DNA from 3 places in the Sinobaca sp. TMA16-18 genome. Region 2 is predicted to be linked to each of the others. Evidence: predicted binding sites of a transcription regulator. Region 2 holds the regulator's gene; each other region holds the start of a gene.

Region 1 (7,187 bases), on a different contig from region 2:
ATCCAGTAGGAAAGAACGTTTTTTACATTGGGGGAAAGCGGAGTGCTGGCATTGTAATCCATATAAACCTGATGCATGATAGATCCCGCCTTTCTATAATATCTAGTATTCATATTTTAGCATACGCCCTGCAGGCAGATATCTGGAAAGTGGGGATATTTTCATTTGTTACATGCTTCTTTCATGCTAGAATAAAGGAAGTATGTTCATCGTAATGGAGGATACATAGACCGGCCGGCGCGAATACTGCAAAGACAGCACCCACAGCACATAATGGAGTGGATTATATATGGGATGGAATAAAAAAGCGGCCGCGGCGCTCACAGGAGCTGCGCTGGTCGTGGGAGCAGGAGGCGTCGTTATAGGCGCCAATCTGCCGGGTACCGATTCTGGTTCATCCGGCAGCACGAACCAGGCCTCTACCGGAAATGGACACATGGAAGACATGGAGCGGTTCGAGCAGGTGTATAACACAATCAGTGAAGATTACATGGATGAAGTGGACTCCGGCCAGCTGATGGAAGGAGCTATGGAAGGAATGATCGAAGAACTGGGCGATCCCCATTCCTCCTACATGAATCAGGAAATGGCAGATGAATTTACCCAGTCGCTGGAATCTTCTTTTGAAGGAATCGGGGCAGAAGTCAGCCTCGTGGATAATACCGTCACAATTGTGGCGCCATTCAGGGATTCCCCGGCGGAACAGGCAGGCCTGCAGCCTAACGACCAGGTGCTCGAAGTTGACGGGGAGTCGACGGAAGGTGAAACCCTTAACGAAACGGTACTCCGCATCCGCGGCGAGCAGGGGACGGAAGTTACGCTTACCGTGCAGCGTTCGGGAAGCAGTGAACCTTTTGATGTTGTAGTTGAGCGTGATGAGATTCCTGTAGAAACCGTACAATCTGAAATCATAGAAGAAGACGGCGTCCAGGTCGGTCATCTTGCGTTAACCTCTTTCGGAGAGAGTACGGCTTCTGAATTTGAAGAACAGCTTGCCTCCCTGGAAGAAGAAGGCATGGAGGCGCTCGTTATCGATGTGCGCGGCAACCCGGGCGGCTTTTTAAATGCCGTGGAGGAAATAGGTGAGCTCGTTATCGCAAGCGACAAGCCGCTCGTGCAGATTGAAGACCGCAATGAGCAGGTGGAGGAATTTACGAGTGATCTTTCCGAACCGAAAGACTATCCAATTGTCGGGGTGATTGATGAAGGAAGCGTTTCTGCTTCCGAGATTCTGGCAGGTGCCTTAAAAGAAGCCGGCGGCTATGACCTGGTCGGCCAGAAGACGTACGGAAAAGGAACCGTTCAGCAGTCGATGGAGCTTGGGGACGGCAGTCAGCTGAAGCTGTCGATGTTTAAATGGCTCACACCTGACGGAAACTGGGTGGACGGCGAAGGCGTAGAGCCGACAATCGAAGCCGAACAGCCTGATTACTTTACTTCTGCGGCACTTGATCCGGAGAATCCATTGGAACCCGACCAGGTAGGCGAAGAAATCGAAACCGCCCAGTCGATGCTGCAGGGACTCGGCTATGAGCCGGGCCGCTCCGACGGGTATTTCAATGAGGAAACCGAAGCAGCCGTACAGGCTTTCCAGGAGGAAGAGGATCTGGAAGCAAGCGGCATTATTGATGAGGAGACAGCAGAAGCGCTGAACCAGGCCCTGCTCGAAAATATCCGTGATCCGGAAAACGACGATCAGCTTGAGCGTGCCCTGCAGGAAGCAGCCGAGCAGTCATCTGAATAAACAAACTGCAGGCAGGGCGTGTCCTGCCTGTTCTTTTCTTCATGAATACAGAAGGTTTACCAACTAAGTCAAAGGATAGGAAAGGAAGGTGCTTCATTGGACTGGACAATGTGGTTATGGGAAATAGCGAGGGCCATTGGCTGGTTTTTCGCCAATCCTCTTACATATGTGATTATCGGAGCGGCACTATTGATAGGTTCGAAAAGAGTAAAACAGGAACGGAAAGATTTTAAAACGAGGCTGTACCCACCGCTTTATGATGTGCTTGTTTCTGTCGGGCCGGGCATTCTTTACGGCCTGCTTATATCGGTGCTGATTCTTATTTCAGGGCTTTTCGTGCCATTGGAAGTACTTGTCCTGGCAGGGCTGTTATGGATTCTGTTTATTGTCACAGGTCTCCTGCGCTTTGCCACACCGGCTCACGTGTTTGGACTGAGCCTAATAGCCGCGTATGTGGTTCCGCTTGTCTGGAACCCGTCCAGCGGCTTCTGGGGCGGTGCAGTGTCGTCCCTGGAAGCAGCGGACCTGCGTCCGGTGCTCGTACTGATCGCACTGCTCGTTCTCGGAGAAGGGCTGCTTCTGCTTCGCACAAAGCGCCATCATACTTCTCCATATTTGTTTAAAACCCCGCGCGGAAAATGGCAGGGGGCCCACCGCTTAAAGCGTGTATGGCTGCTTCCTGCATTTATTCTCGTACCGGGAGACGCGCTTCAGGCCGCAGGCTGGTGGCCGTTGTTTCCTATAGAAGGAACCGGGCTGTCGCTGCTGTTGTTTCCGTTTGCTGCAGCCCTCAAGCTGAATATTATCGGAAGCGTTCCCCAGCAGGCGGTCCGCCGTACCGGCGGGAAAGTGCTGCTGTGGGGGTTTGTTCTTGCCGCCGCGGCCGGAGCCGGCTACCTGGTGGATTATCCGGTCTACATTGCCGCTGCAGCGGCGCTTCTCGGAAGAGAGTGGATTACCTGGTCCCAGAAGCGTCTGGAAACATCCAGCCGGCCGATTTATACCGTGCCGGACCGCGGCCTGCGCGTAGCGGGCATCCTTCCTTACTCCCCGGCTGAGAAAATGGATATCAAGCCGGGTGAAATTATTACGAGAGTAAACGGACAGACGGTTACGAATGAAAATGACCTGTATCAGGCAATTCAGCTCAATTCCGCCTACAGCAAAATCGGCGTCGTCGACCTGAATCAGGAGCTGCGCTATACGCAGATTGCCGTTTATGCAAACGAACATTATCTGCTTGGCTTATTGCTTGTAAAACAAGAGTAGGATGCTTATACTTTATAGAACCAGACGAAAAGACCATCTTCCGAAGATGGTCTTTTACGTCTTTAAGAAACGAACGTGCATTCGTTTTTTGCGTTTGGAAACCGCATATATGTGGTATAATAGAGCAGACTAATAGACGGGAAATAAAGAATAATATAGGAATATGGAGGCGGAGCACGCCATGAGCGAAGCATTTGAATTAGTATCCGAATACAAGCCGGAAGGCGATCAGCCGAATGCCATAAAAGCATTAAATGAAGGACTCCGTGAAGGGAAAAAGTATCAGACGCTGCTCGGAGCGACAGGAACGGGAAAGACATTTACCGTGTCGAATGTCGTGCAGGAGATTAAGAAGCCGACTCTGGTTATAGCCCACAACAAAACGCTGGCGGGCCAGCTGTACAGCGAATTCAAAGAACTCTTTCCGAACAACGCGGTGGAGTATTTTGTCAGTTACTATGATTACTATCAGCCGGAAGCCTACATTCCGCAGACCGATATGTTTATTGAAAAAGATGCCAGCATTAATGATGAAATTGATAAGCTCCGCCACTCCGCTACAAGCTCCCTGTTTGAGCGTGAGGATGTAATCGTCGTTGCAAGTGTGTCGTGCATTTACGGACTTGGTTCCCCGGAAGACTACCGGGAGCTTGTGCTGTCGCTACGCAAAGATATGGAAATGGAGCGCAATGAGCTGCTGCGCCGACTCGTCGATATTCAATACGACCGCAACGATATAAACTTTGTACGCGGAACGTTCCGCGTACGCGGCGATGTAGTGGAAATTTTCCCGGCGTCCCGTGATGAACAGTGCATCCGCGTGGAATTTTTCGGGGATGAAATTGACCGTATTACAGAAGTGAATGCACTTACAGGGGAAATCAACGGAGAACGCAGCCACGTCGCGATTTTTCCAGCCTCCCACTTCGTAACAAGAGAAGAAAAGCTTAACAAAGCGATTATCAATATAGAAAAAGAGCTCGAGCAGCAGCTGGCCGTATTCCGGTCCGAAGATAAACTGCTGGAAGCACAGCGGCTCGAACAGCGGACGAGGTACGATATCGAAATGATGCAGGAAATGGGATTCTGTTCCGGAATTGAAAACTACTCCCGTCACCTCACGTTCCGCAACCCGGGAGATTCACCGTATACCCTGCTTGATTTCTTTCCGGACGATTTTCTCATCGTTGTTGATGAGTCCCACGTCACGCTGCCTCAAGTGCGGGGCATGTACAACGGGGACCGGGCGAGAAAAGAAGTGCTCGTCAACCACGGGTTCCGTCTGCCGTCGGCCATGGACAACCGTCCGCTCAAGTTTGACGAATTTCAGGAACGCATTCATCAGGCGCTGTTTATCTCTGCGACTCCTGGAGCGTTCGAAGAAGAACATACGCCGGAAATGATTGAACAGATTATCCGTCCGACCGGTTTAATTGATCCGACAATCGACATCCGTCCGATTGAAGGGCAGATTGATGACCTGATCGGTGAAATCAACGAACGGGCTGCGAGGAATGAGCGCGTCCTGATCACAACGCTCACAAAGAAAATGTCGGAAGACCTGACCGATTATTTAAAAGAAGTCGGGATCCGCGTGAAGTATCTGCATTCCGATATAAAGACGCTGGACCGGATCGATATTGTCCGGCAGCTGCGCATGGGGCACTTTGATGCGCTCGTTGGGATTAACTTATTAAGAGAAGGGCTCGATATTCCGGAAGTATCGCTCGTTACCATTCTCGATGCAGATAAAGAAGGATTCCTGCGTGCCGAGCGTTCATTGATTCAGACGATGGGACGGGCTGCACGAAATGCCAACGGGCACGTCATCATGTACGCCAACCGAATTACGAAATCGATGGATATTGCTATATCCGAAACGAACCGGCGCCGCGAAATACAGCTGGCGTATAACGAAGAGCACGGCATTACGCCGAAAACGATCCAGAAATCCATCCCGGCATTAATTAAGGCGACTATTGTGACCGAAGATGGGGAAGAAGTGGAACAGGTACCAATGCTTTCGAAAATGAACAAAACCGAACGCCGGAAATATGCAGATGAGCTTGAGGCGGAAATGAAGCAGGCAGCAAGAGACCTGCAGTTTGAACGGGCCGCCGAGCTTCGTGACCTCGTTCTTGAATTAAAAGCGGAAGGATAGATAGAATGGCACTGGAAAATTTACAAATAAAAGGCGCACGCTCCCATAATCTAAAGAACGTGGATATTACGATCCCAAGAGATAAATTGATTGTATTTACAGGACTGTCGGGCTCAGGGAAATCCTCCCTGGCTTTTGATACGATATATGCGGAAGGGCAGAGACGTTACGTAGAATCGCTCTCCGCCTATGCCCGCCAGTTTCTCGGGCAGATGGACAAGCCGGACGTGGACTCTATTGAAGGGCTCTCTCCGGCCATTTCCATTGACCAGAAAACAACAAGCAAAAACCCCCGTTCCACCGTAGGAACGGTTACGGAAATTTATGACTACCTGCGGCTGCTGTTTGCCCGTATTGGCCGTCCGGTTTGTCCAAACCACGGGATTGAAATTGCCTCCCAGACTGTTCAGCAGATGGTGGACCGTATGATGGACTATCCGGAACGGACGAAAATGCAGATTCTCTCCCCGCTTATTTCGGGACGCAAAGGCGAGCATGTGAAAGTGCTTGAAGACCTGAAAAAAGAAGGTTATGTGCGTGTTCGTGTGGATGGAGAAATGCGTGAAGTCAGCGATGAGATTAAACTGGAAAAAAATAAAAAGCACAGCATCGAAGCTGTCATTGACCGGGTCGTTATTAAAGCCGATGTGGAAACAAGGCTTGCGGACTCGCTCGAAACGGCCCTTCGTCTCGGAGACGGCCAGGCAAAAATTGATGTCGTTGGGGAAGAAGAACTGTTGTTCAGCCAGCATCATGCCTGCCCGCAATGCGGATTTTCCATCGGCGAGCTGGAGCCGCGCCTGTTTTCCTTTAACAGCCCGTTTGGTGCCTGCCCGTCATGCGACGGCCTTGGAACAAAGCTGGAAGTGGACAGAGAACTGGTAATTCCCGATCCGGATCTGACGTTAAATGAGCATGCGATCGCCGCATGGAAACCGACCAGTTCCCAGTACTATCCACAGCTGCTTGAATCGGTATGCCGCCACTTTGGCATTAAGATGAACGTCCCGGTCAAGAAAATCCCGGAAAAGAAAATGGATATTCTGTTAAACGGAAGCACAGAGGAAAAAATGACGTTCCGGTATGAAAATGACCGGGGCGGGGTAAGAGAGCGCAAAATTTATTTTGAAGGCGTGCTGGAAAACATCAACCGTCGTTATCATGAAACAAGCTCCGACTACATCAGGGAGCAGATGGAACAGTACATGACGAGCAAGCCCTGCCCGACCTGCAAAGGCCACCGCCTCCGTAAAGAAAGTTTGTCGGTGAAAATTAACGATCACCACGTCGGCCAGGTAACCGATATGAGCATAAAGAACGCAATGGAATTTTTCGGCGAATCTCTTCATTTAACAGACAAAGAAAAAGAAATTGCGAACATGATTCTCCGCGAAATTGAAGAACGCCTCGGCTTCTTAAACAACGTCGGGCTTGATTACCTGACGCTGAGCCGTGCAGCGGGCACGCTTTCCGGCGGGGAAGCGCAGCGGATCCGCCTTGCCACCCAGATCGGTTCTTCCTTGATGGGTGTACTTTATATACTCGATGAGCCGTCGATCGGCCTTCATCAGCGCGATAACGACCGCCTGATTGCCACCCTGCAGCGCATGAGGGATCTTGGCAATACGTTAATTGTTGTCGAGCATGACGAAGACACGATGCTTGCCGCTGATCATATCGTTGATATCGGTCCGGGGGCAGGCATGCACGGCGGTTATATTATTTCGGAAGGCACGCCGGAAGAAATTATGGCAGACGAGAACTCCCTGACCGGACAGTATTTATCCGGTGCACGATTTATTCCGCTGCCGGCTGAACGCCGGAAGCCGCAGGACCGCTGGCTGAAAATTAAAGGCGCCTCCGAAAACAATCTAAAGCGGGTAAATGCTGACTTTCCGCTGGGGCTGTTTACCGCTATTACAGGCGTTTCCGGTTCCGGGAAAAGTACGCTGATTAATGATATCCTCTACAAATCGGTGGCTCAGAAGCTTTACAAAAGCAAGCACAAGCCGG
Region 2 (7,187 bases):
GTGTAATGTTTATACAGCCGGCTTCTTAAAAGCCTGGCGAGGCGGATCGCCGCCCCAAAAATCATAATCCGCCATATGTAGCGGAATATATACATCAACACTCCTGCTCCGAGAAGCAGGACTGCCCAGTACTGTAAATCCCCAACTGTCAACGTGCCCTCGGCAATCTGGTCTACTACCCTTCCTGCCGCGTAGGGGGGAAGCAGAGACAGAGCGGATACGAGCATTAATATGCCGATCCCCACGCTGTATGCCAGCCATTCTTTTTTAAAAAACCATCGCAGCGACCAGAAGATCTGCATGTCTCTCCCTGCTTTCTTGTTCGTTTGTCTAATTGTTTATTATCATACGCCATTTCCCTTTTTGCCTTCAAGAAAGGAGCTGCGTAAAGCGCAGAAAAAGCATAAAAAAACGCTCTCTGTATTAGAGAGCGCTGCTATTATTTTTTTGCATTTTTCAACTCTTTTTTTGTTTCCTTTTTTGATTCTTTTGTATCCTGCTGACGCTGCATAGCCTTCATCATCTGATTAATTTTCTTCTGTGAAGGGTTCTGCCCCATCTGCATCATCATAACCCGCAGCATCTGTTCATTAATAGGCGGGTTTTTCTTTAAGTAGTTCATCATTGTTTTTCTGGCGATAAAAAAACCAAGCGCTGCCCCTGCGATTAAACACAGTACGCCGACGAGTACAAACCAAAGCCAATCCATTCCGGCACTTCCTCCTTCTATTTCTAGTGAACATCCTTTTTATCCTTCGTGGATACTGTAAGGACCTCTAACATTATACCTTACTAACAGGCGGATGAAAAGAGCCTCCCAGTGATTTGCTTCAATTTCCAGATCCGTAAAAAAAGAAGCCTGGATCTCGTCCAGGCTTTGCTTTTTATTTTTGAAGCAGGTCTTTTACAATAGATACTACATTTTCGGTTGTAAAGCCATACTCTTCCATAATTTTATCTCCAGGAGCAGAAGCTCCAAATTCATCAATTCCGAGAACGGCGCCTTCTGTGCCTACGTACTTGTACCAAGGCATTGTTGATCCCATTTCCATACCTAGAGCTGGTACTCCTTTTAACAGCACGCTGTCTCTGTAGCTTTGCGGCTGGCGGTCAAAAGCAAGAAAATCGGGCATACTTACTACGTTAGCCGCAATTCCTTCCTGCTCAAGTGCGGCTTTGGCATCCACTGCCAGCGCCACTTCCGAACCGGTAGCCAGAAGCTGCACTTCTGGTGAACCAACAGATTCTACGATATATGCGCCTTTAGCTACGCCCTCTTCCGCTCTTTCAGCAGAAGTTGACAGCGTAGGAAGACCTTGTCTGGTTAGAGACAGAACGGTTGGGCCGCCTGTGCTCTCCAATGCCACTTTCCAGGCCGCGGATGTTTCATTGCCGTCGGCTGGACGGATGACGTGAACGCCCGGGATTGCACGAAGAGCAGCGATTTGTTCAACGGGTTCATGTGTTGGGCCGTCTTCTCCGACTGCAATGCTGTCATGTGTGAACACATACGTTACAGGCAGATTCATTAATGCACTTAAGCGAAGTGCCGGACGAAGGTAATCAGAGAACACCAGGAACGTGGATGCATATGGGTGTACGCCGCCGTGCAGCTTAAGACCGTTAAGTGCAGAAGCCATGGCGAATTCTCTTACGCCAAACCAGATGTTACGTCCTTTGTAATTATCTTTTGTAAAATCTGTTTCTTCTTTAATTAATGTCTTATTGGAAGAAGCCAGGTCAGCCGAGCCGCCGAATAACGATGGCACGTGCTTGGAAATGGCCTGAAGCGCATCGCCTGAAGCAGCACGCGTAGCTACCTTTTCATTCGTATAGGCGGGAAGTTCTTTTTCCCATCCTTCAGGAAGCTCCCCTTTTAGCGCCTTAATGAATTGTTCAGCATCTTTTGGGTGCTTTTTCTGGTAATCCGTAAACAAATCGTTCCATTCTTTTTCTTTGCGGGCGCCTGCTGCTTTTTTCTCAGCGAAAAAGGCCGTTACTTCTGCCGGTACGTGGAATTCTTCTTCGTATTCCCACTTGTACATTCCTTTGGCCAATGTAATTTCTTCAGCGCCAAGCGGAGCACCGTGTGCTGCGTTGGTACCGCCTTTATTAGGAGAGCCGTAACCGATTGTCGTTTTGACTTCGATTAAAGTTGGCTTGCCTGCTTGCTTTGCTTCTTCAATTGCTTCTTTAATAGCTTTCGTATCATTGCCATCTTTTACGAGGATGGTGTGCCAGCCATATGCATCATAACGCTGCATGACATTTTCGGAAAATGACTGGTGCAGATCGCCATCGAGCGAAATATCGTTGGAATCATAAAGCACAATCAGGCGGTCCAGGTTCAGGTGACCGGCTAAAGAAGCGGACTCTGAACTGACCCCTTCCATGATATCCCCATCGCCGCATAGAACATATGTATAATGATCTACGAGCGGGAAGCTGCTTTTGTTGTAAGTAGCTGCCATATGGCGCTCTGCCATAGCCATGCCTGTTGCCATCGCAAGCCCCTGGCCAAGCGGACCGGTGGTGGCTTCAACGCCTGGTGTATGGCCGTATTCCGGGTGTCCCGGAGTTTTGCTTCCCCACTGTCTGAAGTTCTGAAGCTCTTCCAGAGAAAGGTCATAGCCGGTAAGATGAAGCAGGCTGTATAAAAGCATAGAGCCGTGTCCCGCGGATAGAACAAAACGGTCGCGGTTAAACCATTCCGGGTTGCCAGGATTATGATTCATGCACTCTGTCCACAAAGTAAAGGCCATTGGTGCCGCTCCCATAGGTAATCCCGGGTGACCGGAATTAGCCCGTTCAATGCTATCGATCGATAACGTACGAATCGTATTAATAGCTAAATTTTCTAATTGCGTCGCTGTAGTCTGCGCTGCCATAATCGTATTCTCCCCTTGTCTCTGTTTAGTAATTAACGTCCATCCATGAATAAATAATAAACGCTTTCTTTTTATTATACAAGAATCGCGGCGAAATACGTGGAATTTTTCTAAATCGTGCCGGCTTTCTTTTGACAGGCCGGATCTACCATCTCCGCTGTTTCTAATTCCTTTTGTTTAACGGAGTTGTAACCACGTTAAAAAGACCATCCTCTATTGTTTTAACGAAAATGGTCTTCCGGATTCCGCTCTTCGGGCAGCGGCTCATATACGAATATAATATCATTACGCCAGATGAAGAATATATTTGTGTGCCACGCTATCTGGAGCGGTACACTTTACGTTCTTTCTTTGATCGGTCCAGCTTATCGGGGGTAACGTCAGCGCCTTCAGGATCCACTACTTTAACCGAATGAAGCTGGTCTTTAAATGACGAACGGAAACTCTGCAGGTATTCTTCTCTCAGTTCGTGCTGTTCTATGCTCTCAGACTCCGTCAGGCCGGTTGTCTTCGCGCGCTGGGACAGCTCATTAATGCGTGCAATTTTGTCTTGGGATAACATGATATTCCCCCCTTTTATGTTCGTTTCCATGAATATCCTTCTATATTAATGGTACTTATATACCCGCTTTTATGCAAACGGAACCATCTTTGTTCTGGAGGGATAGGAAGGTATAGGGCCTCATCAAAGGCGCTCAGCCTTCACTACGACTGTTCATCTTCTTTTTTCATATGCTCCCGGTAGCGCCGGTGCACCGTGGCTTTAGATACATCGTATCCGAGTCCGCGCAGGGTCGCGGCAATATCATAAAAGGGAAGGTCCCGCTGACGGAGCCTGATGATCTCTTCTATCGGCACTTCTTTTTTTACACGCTCTCCCTGGCCCCGGTTTTTTAAATTCTTATCGGGGCGGTAGCCATTTTCTACTGCCCGCTTCATTCCGCGCTTGATCTTAAAATTATGCAGCCTGCGCTGATGCTCCTCCACGATGGAGAGTATATCAATCAGCATACTGTCTGACTCAGATAATTCAAGCACGCCGTTTTCCCGGACTGAATAAATTGTTACTCCACTTTTGTGGAGGGCGTGAAGGACCGCTACTTTTGCATGGCCTCTTCCAAGTCTCGTATCATCCTGCACGCACAAAATAGAAGCCTTTCCTGACGAAAAGTCTTCAAGCATCTCCAGCAGCCCTTCTCTTTCCATAGAATAGCCGCTCTGTTCTTCTTTGATTGTTTTATAAATAGGCAGATTGTTTCTCTTGGCAAGAGATGTCAATTCCTCCACCTGCCGCTCCAGAGAAGTCTGCTGTTCTTTCTTTTCGGTACTCACCCTGCAGTAGATAATGCACTTCTCCATCGTCCCACTTCACCTTCTGATTACTTTCATTAGTCCAGGGTATAATTCACCCATTGATAGGCGGTTAATTCCTGTTCGATCTGAAGCTCTTCTGCTTCCTCCGTTATATCGTCTTCATAAACAAAACCTGCTTCTGCATCTGGTGCATTAATCTGGACGGCTATAATTAGAAATAAAATTGATGCTGCAAATAGTAATAATATCATCCATTCCTGCATCGTTACATTCGTTATTTTTGAAATCATTGTAATTCCCCCGTTTTTAAGAATGTGCGTTCCCTTTTTTAAAAGTATAATAAGAACTTCTGTTCCCGTCAAGTAAAATTAGAACGGATGTTTGCATGTTCGTATTATTCATGATACAATTTTTTAAAATAACATTACACGCACAGGAGGTGCCGGGACTTTGACTAAATTATCAAAACGACAAGAACAAATACTTGACTATATAAAAGGGGAAGTACGTCTAAAAGGCTATCCCCCGTCTGTCCGGGAAATCGGAGAAGCTGTGGGACTCGCTTCCAGTTCTACCGTGCACGGACATTTATCCAGGCTTGAAAGCAAAGGTTTTATTCGACGCGATCCTACTAAACCAAGAGCAATAGAGGTGCTGTCTTTTGAAGATGCACCGCCTGAAATATCCGAAAGCTCTGCTGTGTACGTTCCGATGCTCGGTAAAGTTACAGCCGGTGAACCCATTACAGCTATCGAAAACATAGAGGAATACATTCCTCTTCCGGAACGTATGGTGGCAAATGAACATGAGAATGTTTTTGTCCTTACTATTCAGGGGGAAAGTATGATTGAAGCCGGTATTTACGATAAAGACCTGGTTATTGTCAGACAGCAGCAGACAGCAAACAACGGAGACATTATTGTAGCAATGACCGAAGAGCTCGAAGCGACCGTAAAGCGTTTTTACAGGGAGAGCGGTTATATCCGCCTGCAGCCTGAAAATGCAGCCATGGACCCTATTATTCTTGATGACTGTACTGTTCTTGGTAAAGTCATCGGCGTTTTCCGCACCATTCATTAACGAATAGAAAACGGCTTTCTTCATTATTGAAGAAAGCCGTTTTTTCATTGAGAGGTTTTGAAAAAACCTGTTGTGGTATACAAATATATAATTAAATACAGCTATGATCATGGAAAGGAGATAAGCCATTGCTCTATATTAAATGCCATTCATGCGGCAAAGAAACAAAAGCAGAGGTGCAGATGCCGGCTTCTGATCTAAGCGATGCTGCTATTGATCAGGAATACCAGAATTGCCCTCAGTGCGGCAGTCCTATTAAGCTGCTTGCCGATGATATATACGAAAAATAGAATGCCCACTGGGTATTCTATTTTTATTTGCTTCTTTTTTTCTATTGTTCACCAGTTAGTCATTTTTTTCGCTGTTTTGTCACTTTTTAGACATTGATTTCACGTCTCTAATGCGGTTTAATAGGAATAAGGCAAACAACGCTCACTATTTCACAAGAGCGGAATCTATACTAATCAGGAGATGTTGAAATGGCTGCATCTAATATAATGGAACGTGTATTTAACAGTACATTATTTATCGGCGTAATTTCCGCTGTGCTTGCTAACTTAATTTTGATCGATATTCTCCATTTTCAGGAGACTCTCGCTCTTACTATACTGGTTCTGGTGTTCATTTTTCTTCTTGTATTTACCGCAGTAAAATCTATCTTTTTTCTATTTCTTGATGTCGTAAGGCATTAAAAAAGCGTCCCCTGCAGGGAACGCTTTTTTTTATTCTTCTGGTTCTGGTTCTTTTACCGGCTTGGTGTCTTCTCTTAAGTTAAACCCGGTTAATTCTTCATAAGAAGTGGTGCGATAGGTTTCATAATGCTTTTCTACTTCTTTATCAACATCTTTTTGAGAAAGTACATTATGACGTAGAATAAGATCCCATAAAATTTTGTTTCTTGCCTGCTCGATAGAAAGCTGACTCGCTAAATCCATAATCATATCTTCTGTATTTCTTCCACTTACCATATTCGTTCCATCCCCTTTCCGTATGCCATTATCCTACAGTATACCGTATCCTTCAAGGGAGAGTCCTTGTCCCTTGTATTCCATCTTAAAATTGTGCGCTTTCTGCCTGGAGGTGCTTCAAATCGGTTCTTCCTGCTTCATCGTTTTGATATCCCGGGAACCGGGAAGAGAACAAAGAGACCATTTAAACAAAGGAGAGATACATGTGGATATTATTAAAAAGTTTGTTGACCATCATATGGACAAATATAAAGAAGGAAATACGTTTGAAGCCGATGACGCTTTTCGACGGGACCAAAAGGAAGTTGCTGATTCATTGGGCCTTAACCTGCAGGACCCGGCGGATGAACGATTATTCCGGTCATTTGAGAGTATGGTAAAAGATTACGCTAACGGCACTAACTCGTACGATGAAATTGAGCATAAAGCAGTTGAAATCCAAAAAAAATAATCATCTAAAGCTCTCACGCTTGAGAGCTTTTTTATTTTGTTACTTTTGTAACGACGGTATAATGCTCATCTGTATGCTTTATAACCTGCTGAATCTCCGCATGCTGGAATTCTTCGGCATACTCCAACATTAACTTTTCTATTTCGACTGGAAGAAACCCCGCATCTTTTAAAAAAAGATCATGGTATAACTCTTCTGTCATATTATCTCCCCGCTTTCTTGTTTTCTTCTTCTATTATAAAAGATTTTTTCTTCATATTCGCGGTTTTAAACCGATACATAGAAAAAGCTAATAAAATGCAACCTTTTTTAGGAAATATCGACTATAATAAAGTAAACTATTTACCATAATTATGAATATATAGATACAGGAGGACTAACGTGAAAAAATTTATAGTAGGAATTGCTATAGCCGGTATTATGGGCGCTGTCACTTCCTGCGGCATCGCCTGACAGCTGCCGGGTTTCCTGTCGTTCAGTCCGTAT
Region 3 (7,187 bases), on a different contig from region 2:
TTTGATCCGGTGGATTACGGTGTGCCGCCTTTTTACGAGCTCGTTCTCGTTACAAACGAAGAAAAACTGGCGGAAGAGGAAGAAAAAATTAACGCGTTCTGGACCGCGGCGGAAAAAGGATACACATATATGAAAGACCATCCGGAAGAAAGCCTGGACAGTCTGTTTGAGAATGAAGATCAGGAAAATTTTCCGCTTGAACGGGAAGTGGAAGAAGAAAGTCTGGATGTTTTAATGGAGAAAATGGAAACGGAAGAAGAAGCCTTTGGCAGCCAGGACCGGGAATCCTGGGAGGAAACGATCAGCTGGCTTGTAGAAATGGATTACATTTCCGAGACACCGGACACAGAGGACATATTTGTAAATATAGCAGAATAAACAAACCGCTTCGGGCTCTCTTGGAGTCCGAAGCGGTTTTGGTTTATCTTCTGAAGCTGGTACCCGTTCTACATGATAAGGTAGTCCAGGTTCACATCTATCGTTTCCTCTAGTTGGTCGATACCATGCTTGTCCTTAACGGAACCGTTGTAAATAAGCTGAATGGAATCAGCGTTATCAGGAAGTTCCACTTTATAATAGGTGGAGTTCATTGTTTTCTGGCCGGGTTTTAATACTTCTTCATCTGTAGAAGATTCTCCACGTTTTTCTTCCATAGAAACCGCCTCATCGAGGTGATTGCCATCTTCATCAAGAACACGTATCTCTACGAACTGGTCATCATGATAACAGGTGATTTCCTCGCTGTTCGGGTTTTCGATGTAGGGGTGAATATAAACAATAGATTCTTCGGGATTTGTGTATTTAACGCCAACTTCTACACGTTCGGTCAACTGCTGGTACTGATGGCTGAAGGTAGGAGTAACAAAATAATATGTTGCCCATCCCAATGTAAGAACAATAACAAATGGAATGCCCCACTTCATCCATGTAAAACGATTTTTCACCATAATCCCCCTTTAATCGATACCCGTCTGCTGCTGTTTAAAATGTCAGGTTTGTTGTCATTTATTAGTATAAGCCGAACGGACACCGAATGAGAAGGGGATTTGCAAAGCGTTATATAGTCTTAAAGACCCTGTCATCATATTGAAATGTAAGACATATAATAGGTCCTATTCCGTATAAAAAAGGAAATAGTGATAAAAGAAACGCTTTTGCTGTTATTTTTGATTATGCTCAAGTGTGCTGACAAATTCGAAAAACCCGGGCGTCCGGCCCGGTTCAAAGCGGTGGACACATTCCATGCACTTTAATCGGAGGTCCTGGCGCAGGTCTTCCCGGTTCTGCGGTTTGGTCTGCGACAATGATTTCTGAATAAAAGGCTCAAATTTCTGCAGGAAGTCATACATGGCCTCCCGGTCCTGCTGTTTGGCTTTTTCTGCTAATACATACAGAGATGCTGTCATAGTATCTCGCTCCTTTAATGGGTGGTCGCTGTAATATAAGCGTAAAGTTTGGCAAGTCCCTGATGCCTGGAGCGGTAAATAGCCTGAGGCGTCACATTAGTAAGATAGGAAAGATCAATATCCCTCATCTGCTCTGCGTAGCTCTTTTGTAATATCCACTGTTGATGCGGGGTTAATGCCTGGTAGGCGGCATACAGCTTTCGGTTTTCGAGCTCTTCGGCAAGAACATGCGGAGACAGAGGAGGCTCCCATACCGGCTCTTCCCACGTATCACTGTCTACAATCAGCGGCTGCAGGGTTTCTATTTTCCGCTGTTTCTTATCGAATTGCACCGCATGCCAGTGAAGAGACTTTAAAATATACGCTGTTAATTTCTTTTCCTCCCGATACTGCCTGAACGCCTCATCCAGTGCTTTCTGATACGTTTCATCTGTATAACAGACCGCCTCTGCAAACAGGTTGGAGTGAAGAGAGTCGGCCAGAAACTGGCGGAGGGCAGGAGAAGAGAGCGCTTGTTTATGCGTGTGAATATAGTAATCAAGCCGAGGGCATTTTCCCAGAAGATGTGATAAATAATAAGCCACGATGTTCCCTCCTTTCTGTTCTTCCATATCAAAATTAGGGTGAGGCATATGCTTCTATATGAACAAAAGGTAAATACAGCAAAAAAAACAAACCATTTTACGAACATTTGTTCTTATTTTATAGGCAGGATAAAAGAATTGCAAAGTGTATTCGATATTTTGTTAGAATAGACCCTGACGGAAAAAATAGAAAAGAGGGACTGTAAATGAAAATGGCTGCTGGAATTCTTCTGCTGCTCATTATTGCAGTAGTGTATGTATATTTTGTCCGGACGCGTGCCAAAATCAGGGAGAACACCTTATATATTAAGCATTCTCTGCAGACACTGACGCTTCCGATTGACCAGATGAAACAGATTGAAGTATCACAGGGGCCGTCTGCTCTGGAGCACGACGAAGCGAATCGTGTCGGCTCGCCCTATGCGGAAAAAAAGAGGTTGATTGTCATTATGCAAGATAACACGATGCACGTGATTGCCTTAAAAAAAGCCGTACAGACCGCAGAAATACTGCGGAGAAAAAGCCAGCTCTCCTAATCAAAGGAAAGCTGGCTTTTCTTATGGACTGTCCGGCAGAAGCGCGGTTTTTGATTTTTTGGTTTCGGCGACGAGCAGAACAGAAGATAGCACGAGCAGCACGCCGAGCGTCTGCCACCCATCGAGCCGGTCGCCAAACACAGCGACCCCAATAATAATAGCGACTACGGGTTCGACCGTAGATAGGATCGAAGCCCGGCTTGATTCAATATGGGTGAGGCCGAGCGTGTAAAGAATATAAGCGAGCACCGTCGGCACAATGGCAAGACCAAAGGCAAACAGCAGTACCTGCGGCTGGAACAGCAGGCTGCTTTTGGCAAACAGGCCCCCGGCTGGAATCATCAGCAGGCTGGCACAGATAAACGAATAAGCCGTAATCGTGATGGAATGATACGTCCGGCTTACATATTTTCCGAAAATGCTATAAAGAGCATAGAAAAAGCCGGAAGCAATGCCGGCTGCAATGGCAAGGGTGGTTACAGACGTCTGAAAACCCGGGAGCAGCCCGACAGCAAAGGCGCATCCGGTAATCGTAAAGCCCAGCGCCAGCAGTTTTCTCGGGGTAAGCCACTCTTTAAACAACAGTCTCGATAAAATCGTCACAAAGAGAGGGCCGGTATAGAGAAGCACGACGGCAAGAGATAAAGAAGCCTCCTGGATGACTAAAAAGTAGCAGTAATTAAAAAACACAATACTTACTATTCCGGTCCCCATGAAAAAGGGAAAGTCTTTCCCTTTTATTTTCAAGTACCCCGGAAATTTAATGGCCAGTATAAATACAATAAATACGGCGGAAAAAACAGCCCGGATGGCTACGGTTTCCCAGGGAGTAAAGCCCGCCTGATACAAATATTCAACGAATAGGCCAATAGTCCCCCAAAGAGAAGCGCCTAAAAGAGTAAGAAGATAAGCTTTGCTGCGAGTCATAGAGGCACCACCTGTATTATCGGTATTATTTTAGTGGGAAAGCGTAATCGGCAGAATACCGTGATCGGTCATAATGCCATCTACCTGCAGATTTACAAGCCGCTGCAGAGCTTTTTCATCATTTACGGTAAACACGCGCACCGTAATACCCTGTTCCATCAGTTCGACTATTTCTTTATCGGAAATGGTCTGGCGTTTTACATGAAGCGAAAAGACGTCGGCCTGCTGCAGATAGCGGAGAGGTTTATAGAGACCGGAAGAAACGAGCAGTGCCTTCTCCGGCTCTTCCCATTCTTCATGCAGCGAAACAACCGAAGGATGATGAAAGCTTGAAATGATGACCCGGGAAGCGGGCAGCGCGGGTTCAACAATCGTCTTTACTGCCCGTATAAGATCCGGCATCGTTTTTAAAGGGCCCTTTAGTTCAATATTAACAATCAAGTTGTTCCCGGCAAGCCAGTCTATAACTTCTTCTAAAAGAGGGATGGCCTCATACGTGCTGCTGAACCAGGAGCCGGCATCTAGATTTTTTAAATCCTCCCACGTTTTGCTGCGGATGGAACCGCGGCCGTTGGTTGTACGATTCACGCTTAAATCATGCATAACGATAACCCGGTTGTCCCGGGTAAGCTGGACATCGAGCTCAATACCGTCCGCGCCTCTTTCTTCTGCCAGGCGGAAAGCGGCCATTGTATTTTCAGGTTTTATGATTGAAACACCGCGGTGGGCAAACCATTTTGTCATAGTATCCTCCAATTGCAATTGTCTGGTTTAATTTTCATTAAATAGTGCTATTTCTCTTTATTTCTTTATAGGAATAACAGAAACTGCTTGAAACAGCTTCTGCTTTCTAGTAGCTTTACACCTAAAGGGCATGGGAAAAGCGGCCTGCGGACACGTGAATGATCGTTTGAAAAGGGGTAATAGTGTTTATATGAAAACAAAATGGAGTTTCTACGATTGGCCTCTTATAGGTGTCTCTTTTATATTAGCAGTATTTGGATTAATAATGGTGTACAGTGCCAGTTTTCCACTTGGTATTGATCTATTTGATAATCCTCTTCATTTCTTTGGCAGACAGTTAATCTGGTTTGTTCTGGGTACCATGGTATTTATTTTTGTTATGCATTTTCCTTATACATACTACCAAAAATTAACGCCCTTTATTATAGGAATCTGCATACTGATGCTGCTGGCGGTAATCGCTGTAGGCATAGAAGTCAACGGGTCACAACGCTGGCTGGCACTTGGGCCTGTTCAGATTCAACCGTCTGAATTTGTGAAACTGGCGGTTATTATTTATTTAGCGCATGTATATTCCAGAAAACAGCATTATATCACAAGCTTTATCCGCGGCGTACTTCCGCCTCTTGTAGTGGTCGTTTTTATTTTTGCATTGATTATGCTGCAGCCGGACCTTGGAACCGCGATGATGATTCTATTAATTGGCGGAACAATCGTATTCTTATCAGGGGCACGCTGGCAGCACCTCGGTGTGCTGGGCGGCCTTGCAGCCGGAGTTGTTACACTTCTTGCCGTACAGGAGCCTTACCGGATGCAGAGACTGGTCGCTTTTCGTGATCCATTTGAATGGGAAGCAGAAGGAAGCGGGCATCAGCTGATTCAATCCTATATTGCGATGGCTAATGGAGGTGTCACCGGAACGGGTTTGGGACAGGGTGTGCAGAAAATGCATTATCTACCAGAGCCTCATACAGACTTTATTTTTGCCGTCATTGCAGAAGAACTTGGGTTTCTTGGTTTACTGTTTGTGGTTCTCTGCTTTGCCGTTATTGCCTGGAGAGGGTTTTTAATCGGAAGAAAGAGCACAACAACTTTTGGAAAGCTGCTTTCGTTTGGCATTGTGTTTTTCCTGTTGATGCAGGCATTATTTAATCTCGCAGCAGCCACCGGTCTGATGCCGATTACAGGAATCACACTTCCGATGGTGAGTTACGGTGGATCATCCCTGCTTGTTTCCATGCTGTGCCTTGGAATATTGGCGAACGTAGCCAGAATGAACAAAAAAGCAGCTTATCAAACAGAAGCTTCGGCTTAAATAAACAGAAACGGAATTATTTCTCTAGGAAATAATTCCGTTTTTTGTTACACTAAAATAAATACAGGGTATATGTATAAAAAGGGGGCTTTGGTATGGAAAAAGAAATGAGCGTTAAAGGAACCGTCCAGCCAAATAAACAACAGCTTCTCAACCGACTGAAGCGTATTGAAGGCCAGGTGAGGGGCGTACATCAGATGGTGGAAAACGACCGCTACTGCGTAGATATTCTCAACCAGATTGCAGCTATTCAATCCGCAGCCAATAAAGTGTCGCTTGCTTTGCTCGAAGATCATACGAACCACTGCGTGTCGAGCGCGGTTAAGCAGGGCGATGGCGAAGAATCCATTCAGGAACTGATGAGTGTAATGGGGAAAATGCTGAAATAAAGCTTTCAATATACCTATATAGGGTATATAATGAAAACATCAGTATAACAACAAGGGAGGAATTTATATGGCTTTGGAAACATTAAACGTAAAAGGAATGTCCTGTGAACACTGTGTGAAAGCGGTGAAATCAGGAGTAGGAGAGCTTTCCGGTGTGTCATCTGTGGACGTGGATCTAAAAAAAGGAACGGTTTCTGTTGACTACGATGAAACGAAAACGGAGCACAAGGACATCGTAGAAGCTATTGATGATCAAGGATATGACGTCGTTTCATAAGCAGGGGATTCCTGCTTATATTTTTCAATTTTATATACCCATACAGGGTATAAAGGGGGCTTTGAAATGGCCAGCGAAAAAAAAGTTACATTTGATATATCCGGTATGACCTGCGCGGCCTGTGCCTCGCGAATTGAAAAAGGAGTAGGGAAACTTTCCGGGGTGCAGGAAGCCCAGGTGAACCTTGCGATGGAGCGCTCCACGATTACCTATGATGCTGACAGCGTGTCTGAAAAAGAAATGGCAGATAAAATAGAGTCACTCGGTTATCACGTGGAGCAGGAGAAAACAGAATTTGATGTACTGGGCATGACCTGTGCCGCCTGCTCGGCCAGAGTGGAAAAGAAGCTGAACAAGCTGCCCGGCGTGTCGCGTGCTGCAGTGAACCTTGCGATGGAGACAGCCTCGGTGGAGTACTACCCGGAAGCTATCCAGCCCGAAGAGATGGAAGCAGCTGTCGATAAAATAGGATACGAATTAAAGCAGAAAACCGATAGTGACAGTGAAACGGCCTCCAAGCGGGAGCACGACATTTCCGTACAGACAGGCAGATTTTATTTTTCATTAATTCTGGCACTGCCGCTGTTTTGGACGATGGTCACCCATTTTGAATTTACTTCCTTTATCTGGGTGCCCGCTATGTTTATGGATCCATGGGTACAATTGGCTTTGGCTACTCCTATTCAGTTTATTGTCGGTGCTCCTTTTTACAAAGGGGCCTACAAGGCGCTGCGAAACAAAAGCGCCAACATGGATGTATTGGTAGCCATGGGAACCTCCGCGGCTTACTTTTATAGTATTTATTTAGGGCTGGAATGGACAGCCGGCGGATCGATGGGTATGCCGGAGCTTTATTTTGAAGCAGCGGCCGTGATTATCACGTTGATTGTCCTCGGAAAGCTTTTCGAAGCACGAGCTAAAGGCCGGACCTCTCAAGCGATTCAATCCCTGCTCAGCCTTCAGGCGAAGACGGCGCTCGTGGAACGGGATGGCGAAGAAATAACCATTC

Evidence for each region. The regulator LexA, encoded in region 2, represses DNA repair genes until DNA is damaged. The targets are predictions, from matches to a motif close to CGAACATATGTTCG.
Region 1: a site for LexA is predicted at 3,084-3,097, ahead of uvrB (excinuclease ABC subunit UvrB). Genes of this name have one in related genera too.
Region 3: a site for LexA is predicted at 2,091-2,104, ahead of AC5W14_RS10510 (sigma-70 RNA polymerase sigma factor region 4 domain-containing protein). Genes of this name have one in related genera too.

What each region holds. Positions count from the first base shown of each region.
Region 1 is NZ_JCAKFM010000009.1:56,753-63,939, forward strand. It holds gene AC5W14_RS14565 (cysteine desulfurase family protein) at 1-77, opposite strand, end outside; gene AC5W14_RS14570 (S41 family peptidase) at 290-1,744, shown strand; gene AC5W14_RS14575 (PDZ domain-containing protein) at 1,841-3,013, shown strand; gene uvrB (excinuclease ABC subunit UvrB) at 3,195-5,174, shown strand; gene uvrA (excinuclease ABC subunit UvrA) at 5,180-7,187, shown strand, end outside.
Region 2 is NZ_JCAKFM010000001.1:104,211-111,397, forward strand. It holds gene AC5W14_RS00575 (ABC transporter transmembrane domain-containing protein) at 1-302, opposite strand, end outside; gene AC5W14_RS00580 (YneF family protein) at 440-709, opposite strand; gene tkt (transketolase) at 885-2,888, opposite strand; gene AC5W14_RS00590 (DUF896 domain-containing protein) at 3,208-3,450, opposite strand; gene AC5W14_RS00595 (YneB family resolvase-like protein) at 3,594-4,247, opposite strand; gene AC5W14_RS00600 (hypothetical protein) at 4,277-4,492, opposite strand; gene lexA (transcriptional repressor LexA) at 4,653-5,282, shown strand; gene AC5W14_RS00610 (hypothetical protein) at 5,411-5,572, shown strand; gene AC5W14_RS00615 (hypothetical protein) at 5,762-5,974, shown strand; gene AC5W14_RS00620 (hypothetical protein) at 6,005-6,250, opposite strand; gene AC5W14_RS00625 (hypothetical protein) at 6,456-6,701, shown strand; gene AC5W14_RS00630 (hypothetical protein) at 6,733-6,903, opposite strand.
Region 3 is NZ_JCAKFM010000005.1:44,924-52,110, forward strand. It holds gene AC5W14_RS10495 (ABC transporter substrate-binding protein) at 1-378, shown strand, start outside; gene AC5W14_RS10500 (hypothetical protein) at 447-947, opposite strand; gene AC5W14_RS10505 (helix-turn-helix domain-containing protein) at 1,161-1,406, opposite strand; gene AC5W14_RS10510 (sigma-70 RNA polymerase sigma factor region 4 domain-containing protein) at 1,421-1,990, opposite strand; gene AC5W14_RS10515 (SunI/YnzG family protein) at 2,197-2,526, shown strand; gene AC5W14_RS10520 (EamA family transporter) at 2,548-3,453, opposite strand; gene AC5W14_RS10525 (glycerophosphodiester phosphodiesterase family protein) at 3,484-4,197, opposite strand; gene ftsW (putative lipid II flippase FtsW) at 4,388-5,512, shown strand; gene AC5W14_RS10535 (metal-sensitive transcriptional regulator) at 5,608-5,901, shown strand; gene copZ (copper chaperone CopZ) at 5,969-6,178, shown strand; gene AC5W14_RS10545 (heavy metal translocating P-type ATPase) at 6,245-7,187, shown strand, end outside.